2 linked regions of the Natranaerobius thermophilus JW/NM-WN-LF genome follow. Each later gene encodes a partner of the first gene's protein in a complex. Links are inferred from orthologs where the notes say so. Each region holds a gene or a part of one and is shown on either strand. Other genes may lie near its edges.

The links. The genes of interacting proteins can lie anywhere in the genome.
Region 2: the proteins of meaB (region 1) and NTHER_RS07520 are in contact, whole or in part, in a crystal structure (PDB 8DPB), measured with the Methylorubrum extorquens proteins. The link is inferred for Natranaerobius thermophilus JW/NM-WN-LF from one-to-one orthologs. Residues at the interface, in SOR26638.1 of Methylorubrum extorquens: Arg20, Ala21, Ala24, Arg25, Thr28, Ser32, Arg33, Arg34, His37, Thr98, Gly99, Gly100, Ser101, Ile102, Leu103, Lys106, Thr107, Ala110, Ala113, Ile114, Asp115, Arg116, Ala118, Phe119, Ile120, Arg121, Pro122, Pro124; in SOR27001.1 of Methylorubrum extorquens: Glu577, Glu578, Asn579, Asp580, Gly581, Arg582, Arg583, Arg585, His596, Ala604, Ser605, Ala608, Asp609, Gly611, Phe612, Asp613, Val614, Asp615, Ile616, Gly617, Pro618, Leu619, Glu625, Arg628, Gln629, Val631, Glu632, Asn633, Asp634, Glu661.

What each region holds. Positions count from the first base shown.
Region 1 is NC_010718.1:1,335,245-1,343,513, reverse strand. The notes cover bases 3,195-6,111. They hold meaB (methylmalonyl Co-A mutase-associated GTPase MeaB), read right to left. Parts: upstream 5,164-6,111; coding sequence 4,225-5,163; downstream 3,195-4,224. Other genes in these bases: NTHER_RS06420 (MOSC domain-containing protein), read right to left, coding at 5,752-6,111; mobB (molybdopterin-guanine dinucleotide biosynthesis protein B), read right to left, coding at 5,189-5,710; NTHER_RS06435 (SoxR reducing system RseC family protein), read right to left, coding at 3,764-4,219; NTHER_RS06440 (DMT family transporter), read left to right, coding at 3,195-3,755. Also shown: NTHER_RS06455 (aspartate-semialdehyde dehydrogenase), read right to left, coding at 66-1,073; NTHER_RS06450 (LL-diaminopimelate aminotransferase), read right to left, coding at 1,092-2,252; NTHER_RS06445 (metal-sensitive transcriptional regulator), read right to left, coding at 2,386-2,652; more of NTHER_RS06440, read left to right, coding at 2,901-3,194; more of NTHER_RS06420, read right to left, coding at 6,112-6,216; GTP 3',8-cyclase MoaA, read right to left, coding at 6,206-7,216; mobA (molybdenum cofactor guanylyltransferase), read right to left, coding at 7,363-7,980; NTHER_RS06405 (TlpA family protein disulfide reductase), read right to left, coding at 8,012-8,269. UniProt on the Escherichia coli protein: Binds and hydrolyzes GTP. Likely functions as a G-protein chaperone that assists AdoCbl cofactor delivery to the methylmalonyl-CoA mutase (MCM) ScpA and reactivation of the enzyme during catalysis.
Region 2 is NC_010718.1:1,557,414-1,563,036, reverse strand. Bases 2,677-5,623 are described here. They hold NTHER_RS07520 (acyl-CoA mutase large subunit family protein), read right to left. Parts: upstream 5,017-5,623; coding sequence 3,337-5,016; downstream 2,677-3,336. Other genes in these bases: NTHER_RS07515 (Glu/Leu/Phe/Val family dehydrogenase), read right to left, coding at 5,110-5,623; NTHER_RS07525 (cobalamin B12-binding domain-containing protein), read right to left, coding at 2,882-3,289; mce (methylmalonyl-CoA epimerase), read right to left, coding at 2,677-2,885. Outside these bases: NTHER_RS07545 (biotin/lipoyl-containing protein), read right to left, coding at 1-373; NTHER_RS07540 (OadG family protein), read right to left, coding at 425-856; NTHER_RS07535 (acyl-CoA carboxylase subunit beta), read right to left, coding at 901-2,457; more of mce, read right to left, coding at 2,481-2,676. UniProt on the Escherichia coli protein: Catalyzes the interconversion of succinyl-CoA and methylmalonyl-CoA. Could be part of a pathway that converts succinate to propionate.

The sequences.
Region 1 (8,269 bases):
TTGCTAGCAAATATCAAGGGTTTAGTCAAAAAAAGGGCTGCAAAAATGCAGCCCTACTAATAATATCAAGTTTGCAATAAATATTCTAAGATTTGTACTGCATTAGTAGCAGCCCCTTTTCGAAGATTATCTGCTACAATCCATAAATTGATTCCATTGGTTAATGTAGGATCTTTTCTAATCCGTCCTACATAAATTTGATCAGAATCGTCACAATCTATAGCAGTTGGATAATCATTTTCACCTAAATTATCGTTAACTACAATTCCTGCCCCTGTTTTTAACACCTCTCTCACCTTTTCTGGGTTGATATTATTTTCTTCAGTTTCAATAGTAACTGCTTCACTATGACCATTTACTACAGGAACTCTAACACAAGTAGGTGATATTTTGATATTCGGTGAAATAATTTTGCGAGTTTCGTTAATCATTTTTAGTTCTTCTTTTGTCAAACCTGATTCAGTAAAGTCATCTACATGAGGTAGACAGTTAAACTCAATATTCTTGGGATATGCCTTTCTCTCAGTATCTTCGTAATAGCCTGCCAACTGCAATGCGGCGTTTTTTCTCAATTCTTTCATGGCTGCTTTGCCTGAACCCGACACGGCTTGATACGTACTAACAATCACCCTTTTAACACCAAATTCATCGTCTATATATTTGAGAGGTACCACCAACTGGATAGTTGAACAGTTTGGGTTTGCAATAATTCCTTGATGCTCCTTAGCTGTTTCGGGATTGACTTCAGGAACCACTAATGGTACATGGGGAGCCATTCTGAAACGTGAACTGTTATCGATAACAGTTGCCCCAGCCTGGACTGCTTTTGGAGCGAATTCCTCACTAACGTCTCCACCTACAGCAAACAGTATATAGTCTAGTTTCGAAAATAGCTCCACATCTATTTCTCTGGTAAATATTTTTGTGCCTTTAAAGTACAGGGGCAAACCAGCAGACTTTTTTGTTGTCAAAAGATACAATTCTTGAGGGGTAATATTCCGTTCTTCAAGAACTTCCAAGATCTTGCCACCAACTAAACCGGTAGCACCTACAACGCCTAATTTAAAAGACAATTATCCTCTCCCCTTTAATTAAGAAAAATACTCACATATTTTTTCCATAGCTGTTTTTAGTCTGTCCTTTGTCACCGTCAGGGCAATTCTAAAATACCCCTCACCGTGTTTTCCAAATCCAATACCTGGGGTAACTACCACACCAGTCTTGGTAAGTAAAGATTTAGTGAAATTGAAAGAATCTTGATTGCCAGGTACTTGTGCCCAAACATAAAAAGTGGCTTTGGGGTGATAGACATGAAAACCTGCTTCTTCCAAAAATTCAATAACCAAGTCTCTTCGTTCTTTGTATGCCTTCAATATATCCGGAATGTATTCATGTCTATTTTCCAAAGCATGGGTAGCAGCTAACTGCAATGGTGTGAACACTCCAGAATCTACATTGGTTTTGTACTTAGCTAATGCAGAAATTGCCTTTTCATTACCTACAACAAAACCTACACGCCAACCGGTCATATTAAAGGTTTTAGATAGGGAATTAAATTCGATGGCTACTTCTTTGGCACCAGGTACTGATAATAGACTCTGAGGTTGATAATCATCAAATGCAATTTCACTATAGGCAGCATCATTACACAATAATAACTTATTTTTTTGACAGAATTTCACAGCATGACTGTAGAAATCTTTGCTGGCTACAGCCGAAGTAGGGTTGTTAGGATAATTCATAAAAACAATTTTACCTTTACTTAATCGGGACTGGGGAATACTTTCTAATTCCGGAATAAAACCATTATCCTGCTTTAATGGCATAGAATGAGGTGTACCACCAGCCAGAATAGTTCCATTTTTATAGACAGGATAAGAAGGATCGGGGATAAAATTAATGTCTCCCGGGTTTAAGATGGCTTGTGAAATATTAGCGATACCCTCTTTAGAGCCAATTAAAGTTAGGATTTCCCGATCAGGATTCAATTCAACTCCAAACCTGCTTTGATAGTATTCTTTTATAGCATGTTTTAATTTATCAATACCATCATAGGCTGGATAACCATGATTTTCACCCTTATACATTTCCTGAGTAGCTGCTTTAATTATTCCTTCAGGTGGTTTCATGCCAGGATCACCAATTCCCAATTTGATTATCTCTTTACCTTTGGCCTGTTCTTTTTGGACCATTTTATCGAGATCAGCAAATAAATAAGGTGGCAAATTATTTAAGCGGTGGGCCGATTGCAATTAAAAACCTCCTTTAGCAATACGAGGATTTTCTTATAGATATGTATTAATTTTGTTCTCTATTAATTACATAATAAAAAAAAGAATCGGCTATTAACCGATTCTCCTTAAACCAAGACTCTTAATTTTACTTTTAGTCATCACGATGTTTAAAAACTTGCATTAATTCCTCCAAAACCTCTTCCTCTTCATTTCCTCTTTTAATAGCTCCTTTAACACAGGAATGTAGGTGCTGTTCCAAGATTTGATCACTAATTTTACGAAGGGAAGATTGAACTGCAGAGATTTGGTTAATGATATCAATACAGTACTTGTCCTCATCAATCATTTTTTCAATTCCCTTCATATGACCAATCACTGTTTTTACCCTTAACTGCAAATCCTTTTTATCACTTACCATAAAATCCTCCCCTTATATTTAATCACCATTTGGACACTTATTTTATTAAAGGTATTGAAATATCTAAACTAGAATAATTTAAGATAGTATAATATAATCTAATCTAAAAATTTCTTTATTAATATCAGAATCTCTGATATTTAGTTATTGATACTGTGAAAAGTTTCAGTTAAACTGAAACGGATTTAAATTTTACAGATATCAATTCAACTTTAATACAACTAATAAAAAATAAGCGAGGTTATATTATGAATATAAATAAAGGAATTATTTTAGCTATTATTGCAACTTTGTTTTTCTCTACCAGCCCAATTTTCACACGGTTAGCCACCGAACTTTCTCCCAGTCAAGTCGCTTTTGCCCGCATGTTTGGTGGCAGCTTATTTATAGCTATCTTCTTAAAGTCTGGAACAAAATTACTTATATCAGAAAGTTTTAAACTCCGATATCTCATCTATGGAGTAATTACCGCTTTCCACTTTCTATTTTATATCTGGTCTCTATACTATACTTCAATTGCCCATAGCCTAGTCATTATACACACAGCTCCCGTTTATGTTTATTTATACGAGGTTTATAAAGGTCATAAACCCACCATGAGTGAAGCTATAGGAACAATTTTGGCTTTATTGGGTTTGGGGATATTGTTAGGTTTTCAACCTTATGTTGATTCTACAATTATCTTAGGAAATGTCATGGCTTTTGTATCCGCTCTATGTTTGGCAATCTACTCTTTAATAGGTCGCCGGGAAAAAAATCGAGGTCCTTTGTTACCTTATACCTTTTGGCTATATTTTATATCATCATTAGTATTACTTCCTGCGGCAGCTGCAGACTTTCAAGTTGCCTTTAGCTTTAAGGAAATTAGCGCCTTAATAGGCCTGGCACTATTTCCTACAGCCCTAGGACACACTATATACAATGCTTCCTTAAGACAAATCAGAAGTTTTTATCCAAGTATTATAGCAACTCAAGAGGTAACCGGAGGAATTTTACTTGGTATCGTATTTCTATCAGAAATACCAACAATTCAAACTATTATAGGTGCATTAATTTCTCTAGCTGGAATTATAGTTATTGTTTACAAATCCCAGTCGTCTTAATTACAGCTTTAGTTCGTAGTTAATTTTTTGAGTATTTTTGGCTTGAATTTTTGTGGCTGAGATGTTTTCACTTTATTATCGTACATTTTTAGCCCTGTATAGGAAAAACCCATAAACAATATACCAAAGGCCAAGCCAATTAAGTTCTCATCACCATTAATTTCTGCTGCAACCATATTCCCTAGAAATAATCCCAAAACCAATGAAAATAATGGAAAAAGATATATTAAAAAAGAAGCCAGTACAATATCTTTTCCTTCCATATCTACAACTACCTCGTCACCGACCTCAGCGTTTACAGTGTTTTCAAGCTCCAATTCAGAGGTTTTGTTACCGCTCATCCCAAAGTCGCAGGCACCACAGTTTTTACATGCTGAATGACGCTCTATTTCCACTGTTACATAATTATCCTTGCGCTCAATTACTTTTCCCACTTGGTTTTCATTTTCACTTTGATTCGACATAAAAATTACCCCCCCATAACTTCATTCACTAGTTTAATAGCAGCTCTATGAGGACTGATTTGTTGTGTTTTCACCTGCTCCATGATTGAATCTTCACCCTGATGCCTTTCCATTAGAAGTTCTAATTTTCTCCCCAGGTCTTGACGAATGAGTTCCAAGACTTGTTTTTGTGCTCTTTCATTTCTTAGCTCTTCCCATCTTCCAGTATCCTTAAGCAAGTTTTTATGATCTATAAAAACATTTGCCAATTCATTAATACCCTGTCCCGATACAGCAGATGTAGACACTATTTCAGGTCGTTCAGTATCATCATGATAATGAAAATCTAACATACTTTCAATTTCTCGTAAAATCTTATCAGCACCTGGGAGATCTAATTTGTTAATTACAAAAATATCGCCAACTTCCATAATACCAGCTTTCATAGTTTGTATACTATCACCTGAGTTAGGAGTTAAAACAACAGATACCGTATCTGCTATTTGAATTACTTCAACTTCACTCTGTCCTACACCAACTGTTTCAATAATTATTATATCAAAACCAGAGGCATCTAAAATTGCCACTGCTTCCCTAGTAGAAACACTAACTCCACCTAAACTACCTCTGCTGGCCATACTTCTAATGTACACCCCTTTGTCTAGGGAGTGATCCTGCATTCTAACACGATCTCCAAGGATCGCTCCTCCACTGAAAGGACTTGAGGGATCCACTGCTATTATTCCTACTTTTAAATCCCGACCTCGGAACTGTTTTATTAAAGAACTGACCAGTGAGCTTTTACCCGCTCCAGGTGCTCCTGTAATACCAATGATATGGGATGTTCCAGTTTTAGGATACACCTGATCCATTAAACTTGTAACTTGCTCATCATTGTTTTCAACTATAGTCAGGGCTTTGGCTATTGCCCTAGGATTTTTCCAAGTTAACTCAGTGACTTCCATCTGCAACCCCCTATAAGTTTACAGTTTATAGAACTAAACTTTCTTCAATAAAATTAATGATTCCATCATAATCATCCCACGAAAATACCGAAATGTTTCTTAAATTCTCTGGCAGCATTTTCTTTACCTCTTGTAAGTTTTCACAGGCAAGGGCATATAAGTTATCCTCGTTACTACATAGCGGAATATTATCTCCTTTATCCCTTATCACTTCTATTTTAGGTTTTGGTCCCCTTTTATAACCTTCAGTTAAAACAATATCAACACCATCGCCAATTTTTTCTTGTATTTGTTCAATTGATCTTTCCTGGTTTAATTGCTCAATCATTGCCATTTTATAAGGAGATGAAATTACTACAGTATCCGCTCCAGCTTCCCCGTGCTTCCAAGTATCCTTACCTGGTTTGTCAATATCAAATCCATGGACATCATGCTTGATTGTTGCTACCTGATACCCTTTTTCTTTTAGTTTTGTCACCAGATTACAAATTAGAGTAGTTTTACCATTTTTTGACTTCCCCGCTATAGAAATCACTGGTGGCTTCATGTAACTTCAATGCCCCCTTTATCTTTTGACAATATTTAAATTTAAGTCAGTACACGTATTTGGTCACCTGGTTTTATTTTGCCACCTTTTTCTATTTTAGCAAAAATTCCTTCTCGAGGCATGACACAATCCCCAGCTTGCTGATAAATGGCACAGCGATCATGGCATTCTTTTCCTATTTGAGTTACTGTCAGCTCCACAGTGTCACCAATGGTAAAACGAGTGCCTATAGGCAATGCAATCAAATCAAGATTTTTTGTGGTTATATTTTCCGCAAAGTCTCCTGGAGAAACTTGCAATCCTTGAGCTTTCATTTTATCAATACTTTCTTGAGCCAATAAGCTTACCTGTCGGTGCCAATCTCCTCCGTGAGCATCTCCTTCTAAGCCATATCCTTCAATAAGTTTCCCTTCATCAACTACTGACTTTCGTTCACCTGTTTGTCCACTCTTGCAAACAGCTACTACCTCAGCCCTTCTTGTTTGATTATTTTTATTAGCCTCCAATTTGACTCATCCCTCTCTTTCTATTTAAATCATTTGTCAGCATATCCTCTGAATGAATGGTCGAAAGATTATGCTGGCTAGGTTTTGCTAATATAGCTTTAAGTAACAATCTCTCTATATCATAATTAGATTTTAAAGCTACTCTTAAGTCCAATTCTTCATCGGAAAATAAGCATGTTTTAATTTTTCCATCGGAAGTAAGCCTAAGACGATTACAATCTCCACAAAAGTGCTCACTTACAGCGGAAATAAACCCTATTTTACCTACACCATGTTCAAGTCTATAGTACTTGGCAGGCCCATTTCCTTTTGCCGTTTCCACAGGTAACAATTTGCCAACTTGACTACATTTTTCTTTAATATCTGTAATTGGTAGATAGGATTTTTTCCAATTTTCACCATCACTCATGGGCATGTATTCAATAAAACGTACCTCAATATCCTCATTCATTGTTAACCTGGCAAAATCAGCAATTTCATCATCATTCATTCCTTTAATAACCACAACATTTAGTTTTAAAGGGGTTAAACCCAAATTCCGAGCAGTTTCTTTGCCTTTTAAGACTTGAGCCAGAGTTCCTCCCCTAGTAATTTGAGAAAATTTAGTATTATCTAAGGTATCTAAACTGATATTAACTCGATTTATTCCAGCTTCTAGGAGCTGTTCACCTTGTTGGGCCAACAAGACCCCATTAGTAGTCAATGACAGATCCTCTATTCCTGGTATTCTTGATATGGTATTAACTAGTTTAGAAAAATCCTTACGCACAAGGGGTTCGCCCCCCGTAAATCTAATTTTTGATACTCCTAAATTGGCAGCCGCTGTTACTATTCTTTCAATATCTTCAAAGTTCAAAATTTGGGGGTGAGACATTTTCTCTACACCACTAGTTGGCATGCAATAAAAGCAGCGCAGATTACACCTATCAGTGACCGAAATTCTTAAATAGTCAATCCGTCTTCCGTACATGTCTAGATTTTTGTCTAATTCATTTGTCATTTTATTCCCTCCATAAATAAACATCAACTGCTTGGAAACAGTTGATGCAGTTCTCCTTTCCAAGCACGGGGGGAAAAAGGGTTTCCCCTTTTTCCTAACGGCTGAACCCCATAGGCGACCCCTTAGGGAGAGCAGCTCGGAGAAAATTATTCAGTTTTGCCTAAATATTTCCTAGCCTGTTCTAAATCTTCAGGTGTGTTGATGTTAAAAAAAGAGGCAAGATATTCATCATATTGCACACAATAATTGTCTGTCAGTTCTAGGACCTTAAACTCTTTTAAAGAATCAGTGATTTTAAAGTTCTCATGAAGCAATTGCTGCTTCATGGTATAGTGACAGTTTTTATGATAGACAGCAAATAGTGGTTCATAATGTCCTGAAATAACGGGTATGATAATGTCCCATTTATCCTTCCTCATTTCAGAAATCATTGCTTTTATGAGCTCAGGACTTATAAAAGGCATGTCCCCTGCAAAAATAAATCCATACTCATTACTTATTTCTGTAAGACCAGTGTAAATTCCTCTCAAAGAACTTCTTTTTAAATGAGTTAATTTATCGCTGACAACTTTGAAATCATTATTTTTGTAATCAAACTTTTCAGGTGAATTTGAAACTATTACAAGCTCATCAAAAATATCTGAGATAGATTCAATTACAATTTCAATCATTTTTTTCCCTTTTAATTTTAACATACTTTTGTCTGTTCCCATTCTACGACTTGCGCCACCCGCTAAAATCACTGCAGAAACATTATCAGTCATATTGACTACCTCGCAAATTTAAAATTGTAGTTTACTTCTGTTGAAGTAAGCTTTCCATTTCTTCGAAAGTCATAGGTCCTGGTTTAACAAACAAAACTTCTTGGTCTTGATTAACAAGATATTGAACAGGAAAGCCCACGACCTGGTAGTCTTCCGTCATGTCACCATCTGAATCAAAAAGAACAGGGAATTTATAACCCTCGTTTTCCATAAATGAAGTAATTTCGTCAGGATCTTCCATAACATTGATGGTATATATTCCCATATCATCGTCTTCTTTTACTTGATC
Region 2 (5,623 bases), 220 kb from region 1 along the record:
CTTTAACTTTACCTGGGCTGTCTGCAGTTATTTCGTTTTCCATTTTCATTGCTTCCAAAATCATAACTACTTGACCTTTATCTACTTCGTCTCCTGAATTAACTTTTATATCAAGAACATTACCTGCTATTGGGGCTGTAATAGCCTCACCATCACCAGCCGGAGCACTATCTTGAGATTTATTTTCTGTCTGAGTTTCTTTTGGTTTAGATTGTACTTGACTTGGTTTCGCAGATTTTTCAGGGGTACTTTGACTAGGTTTCGATGGCGCCGGTCTACTATCTTGTGCGCCCGAAGTTGTTCCCTGGGAAGTAACTTCTTCCACTTCAACTTCATAAGTATTACCCTCAACATTTACTCGAAACTTCTTCATATCAAGGTCCTCCTTTTATTAAATTGAAGGATAACAATTTTAATTATAATTTTAATGTTTATTACTGGCCTGTAATTGTTCCTGACGACCAACAAATTTCCATCTAGAGTCTTCAGTTCCTTTTACCGGCCGGATACTGGTGATACGAAAACCGTGATCCGAGCTATCTGCCATGGCAAAAGAAACAGCTGCTGAAATAGCTGCAACTACCTGGGGCGAAATATCATCTTCAGCTTGGTGCATCTCTTGTTGTGAATCAACAGTAGTTTCACTGCCTTCCTTCGATCTAGAGAGGGTATCTTGCGAATCTCCCTCTGTTTTTTCATCAGGGCTGTCCCCTTTACTTTCAGGTTTGATTGCCTGAGGATTTATAAGTCTACTGAAACCGGCCATAACGAGGGATAATATCACCAGTGATAAAATCACCACTGAAAACCCTATAATAGTGATTTGAATTCCTTGATCAAAAGTATCCATATCCATAATCATCACATCCTTTGTCCCAGTATTTCAAAGCCCACTGAAAATTAAACAGGGATATTTCCATGTTTTTTAGATGGCCGTTGCTCTCTCTTGGTTTGTAATGTTTCTAGGGCATAGATTAATCTAGGTCGGGTTTCTTTTGGATCAATAATATCATCAACCCTACCTCTTGATGCAGCTACATAAGGATTAGCAAACTGTTCCCGATATTCGGAAATCTTTTCTTGTCGAGTATTTTCTGGATCATCGGAGTTTTCAATATCTTTTTTGAAAATTATATTTGCAGCCCCTTCAGGTCCCATAACAGCAATTTCGGCACTGGGATAGGCATAAACTACATCTGCCTGTAATGATTTAGAACACATGGCTAAGTAAGAGCCACCATAGGATTTTCTAAGAATGACAGTAATCTTAGGAACAGTAGCTTCAGAATAGGCATACAATAGTTTGGCACCATGGCGAATAATACCACCATGCTCTTGATCCGTTCCCGGTAAATAACCCGGTACATCTTGGAAAGTTACAATAGGGATATTAAAGGAGTCACAGAAACGGATAAATCTGGATGCTTTGTCCGAGGCATTAATATCCAAACAACCAGCCAGATGAGCAGGTTGATTTGCTATAATACCTACCGTCCGGCCATTCAAACGCGAAAATCCAATTATTATGTTTTGGGCATAACTTTCTTGAATTTCAAAGAAATAGCCATCATCTGTAATTCTGGTAATAACGTCTCGTACATCATAAGGTTTATTAGGATTTTCCGGGATTATATCTTTTAAATCTTCTTCTTTGCGGTTGGGATCATCACTAGGCTCCACAGCTGGTGGATCTTCAGCATTATTTGATGGAATAAAGCTAAGCAATTCCCGGATTTGTGCCAGACAGTCTTCATCATTATCAGCAGCAAAATGACCCACACCGCTTTTTGAATTATGGGTATCGGCACCGCCTAGCTCTTCAAAAGACACCTCTTCACCAGTAACTGTTTTAATTACTTGGGGGCCTGTAATAAACATTTGACTGGTGTCTCTTACCATAAACACAAAGTCTGTCAAGGCTGGTGAGTATACAGCCCCTCCAGCACAAGGACCCATAATTGCGGAAATTTGCGGTATAACTCCGGAATAAATAGTGTTTCGGTAGAAAATATTGCCATAACCTTTAAGCGCATCTACCCCTTCTTGAATACGGGCCCCTCCAGAATCATTTAAACCGATGAAAGGAGCACCTACTTTAGCAGCCCGATCCATGGCATCACATATTTTATACGCATGCATTTCACCCAAAGTTCCACCAAGAACTGTAAAGTCTTGAGCAAAAACGTAGACTAAACGCCCATCTACAGTTCCGTATCCAGTAACAACTCCTTCACCAGGAGCTTCTTTTTTGTCCATTCCCAATTGGGTTTGTCGATGCTTGACAAAGGCGTTCAATTCGACAAAACTTCCATTATCTAGAAAGTTTTCTATGCGCTCTCGAGCTGTTAATTTTCCTTTTTCATGCTGTTTAGCGATCCGTTTTTCTCCTCCGCCTTTAGATATCTTTTCTTTTTCTTCCTGTAACATTTCCAATTTGTCTTTATCATTAGTTGCCATATGGATGACCTCCTTAATTGGGGTTATTCTTCACGCTCGCAAAGCTCTATTAAAGTGCCACCCGTACTTTTTGGATGTACAAAGGCAATCTTTGCCCCACCTGCACCATATCTTGGCTTTTCATCAATCAGCTTAACACCTTTTGATTTTAAGTCTTCCAAGCTTTGTTCTATGTCGTCCACGCGAAGGGCTATATGTTGGACACCAGCACCTTTTTTCTCAATAAACTTATTTATGGGGCTGTCTTCTGTAGTCCCCTCCAGTAATTCCAATTTTGTATCACCTACAGGTAAGAAAGCCACTTTGACTTTTTGTTCGGAAACCTCTTCCGTGCCGGTAGCTTCAATTTGTAATTGATTTTCATAAAAGTCCAGGGCTTCTTGCAGATCTTTCACTGCAATACCAATATGATCTAGTTTATCAATCATGAAGATACCTCCTTATTATCCACATTTTTCTCTATAAAGTCAATAATTTCCTGACTAGTAGTACCTGGAGTAAATACTTCTGCTACTCCTTGTTCTTTCAGATAAGGGATATCTTCTTCAGGAATAATCCCCCCTCCTAAGACCAAGACATCTTCTGCACCTTCATCCTTCAACATAGATACAATCTGGGGAAATAACTCATTATGAGCACCGGATAAGCAGCTTAATGCCAAAACTTGAGCATCTTCCTGTAATGTAATAGATGCTATTTGTTCTGGAGTTTGTCTAAGCCCAGTATAAATTACTTCCATTCCTGCATCTCTTAAGGCTCTTGCGATAAATTTCGCACCTCTATCATGTCCATCTAAACCTGGTTTTGCCACAACCACTCTTTTGGGAGACAAGTTAACATAACCTCCTTTTATGTTATGTTTTAATTAAACTGGTAATTTTAGATATAGCTGTCAGCTTCATATTCTCCAAATACTTCTCGTAAAGCTCCACAAATTTCGCCAAGGGTAGCATATTCTTTAACTGCATCGATGATATACGGCATTAGATTGTCATCACCATTGGCAGCTTTCTTTAATTCACTCAATTTGTTTTCAACTGTATCATTATCTCGTTTATCGCGCAGATCTTTTAATCTTTTACGCTGATCATCTGCCACACTTTGATCAACTTTATGAGTTGTCAGGTCAAACTCTTCTTCAACCTGATATTTGTTAAGTCCCACAATTATCTGTTCTTCTTCTTCGACAGATTTTTGCCATTCATAGGCGCTGTATTGTATTTCTTTCTGGATAAATCCTTGTTCAATGGCTTTAGGAGCACCACCTAAATCATCTATCTTATCAATTAATTTTTGAGCTTCTTCTTCTAATTGATTAGTAAGGGATTCAACATAGTAACTACCACCTATTGGATCAACAGTATCTGCTACACCACTTTCATTTGCGATAATCTGCTGAGTTCTTAAAGCTATTTGCACAGATTCTTCTGTGGGAAGTGATAGAGCTTCATCCCTTGAATTGGTATGTAGTGATTGAGTGCCACCTAATACTGCAGCTAGAGCCTGTAGAGTTACTCTAACAATATTGTTATTTGGTTGCTGAGCTGTTAAAGTACAACCAGCCGTTTGAGTGTGAAATCTCATTTTCATACTCTTGGGGTTTTGGGCGCCATATCGTTCTTTCATTAGCTTGGCCCATAGTCTTCTTGCAGCACGGAACTTAGCAATTTCTTCAAAGAAGTCCAGGTGAGAGTTGAAGAAAAATGACAATCTAGGGGCAAATTCATCAATATCCAAACCACTCTCTAAGGCGGCATCTACATAAGCCAAGCCATTTGCGATAGTAAAGGCGATCTCCTGTATAGCATTACTTCCCGCTTCCCTTATATGGTAACCGCTAATACTAATGGTATTCCATCTTGGAACTTCTTTACTGCAATATTTAATAATATCTGTAATTAGCCGCATTGAAGGTTCTGGCGGGAATATATATGTCCCTCGGGCCACATATTCCTTTAAAATGTCATTTTGAATGGTACCTGCTAATTTTTCCTTAGGAATACCTTGTTTTTCACCAATGGCTATATACATTGCTAATAAGACCGCAGCCGGTGCGTTAATAGTCATTGATGTACTGACTTTGTCTAGGGGTATCTGATCTAAAAGTATTTCCATATCTTCAAGAGAATCTACGGCAACTCCAACTTTACCCACTTCACCTTGCGCCATGGCATGATCAGAATCATAACCGATCTGTGTTGGCAAATCAAAGGCCACGCTCAATCCAGTTTGCCCCTGATCTAATAAATATCTAAAACGTTTATTAGTTTCCCGGGCTGAGGCAAAACCTGCGTACTGGCGCATGGTCCAGAAACGTCCCCTGTACATTGTTGGCTGGACACCTCTTGTAAAGGGATACTCGCCTGGGAAACCTAGATCTTCTGAATAATCTGTATCTTCATTTAAAGGGGTATAAACTGGGTCAACTGGTATATTGGAGACAGTGGTGAATTCTTCTTTTCGTTCAGGAAAACGATCCAAAGCTTTTTTTAAGGTTCCGTCTTTCCAGTTTTGGTACTGTTGTTCAAGTTCTTTTTGATCCCTCTTATTAGTGGTCAAAAAGATCCCTCCTGTTTAGATGATTTTACGAAAGTTCAATTACAAAAAATTTCTTAAATTAACCTAATTTCAGTCTACCAAGATTAAACAAAATTAGTTTAACCATCCTCGAATTTTCATAGCATTAGCCAATCTTTGAATAGCTACTAGATAAGCAGCTGTCCTCATGTGTACTCCATATCCTTCTCTGGCTTTAAAGCAGTTTTTGAATGCACTGACCATCATCTCTTCCATTCTATTATTCACTTCATCTTCCGTCCAGTAGAAATTCTGTAAGTTTTGTACCCATTCGAAGTAACTAACTGTCACGCCACCAGCGTTAGCTAATATATCTGGTATTGTTAGTATACCATTTTCATACAATATTTTATCAGCATCTGGTGTAGTAGGTCCATTGGCTGCTTCAGAAATAATTTTAGCTTTAATTTGCCCTGCATTAGCTTGAGTAATTTGGTTTTCCAAAGCTGCAGGGATTAAAATATCACAATCTGCAGTCAATAGTTCGTCATTAGTAACATGCTCTGAGCCAGGATAATCTTTTACAGATCCAGTCTCCTCCTTAAAGTTTTCTAAATCATAAGGGTTAATTCCTTCTTTATTATATACT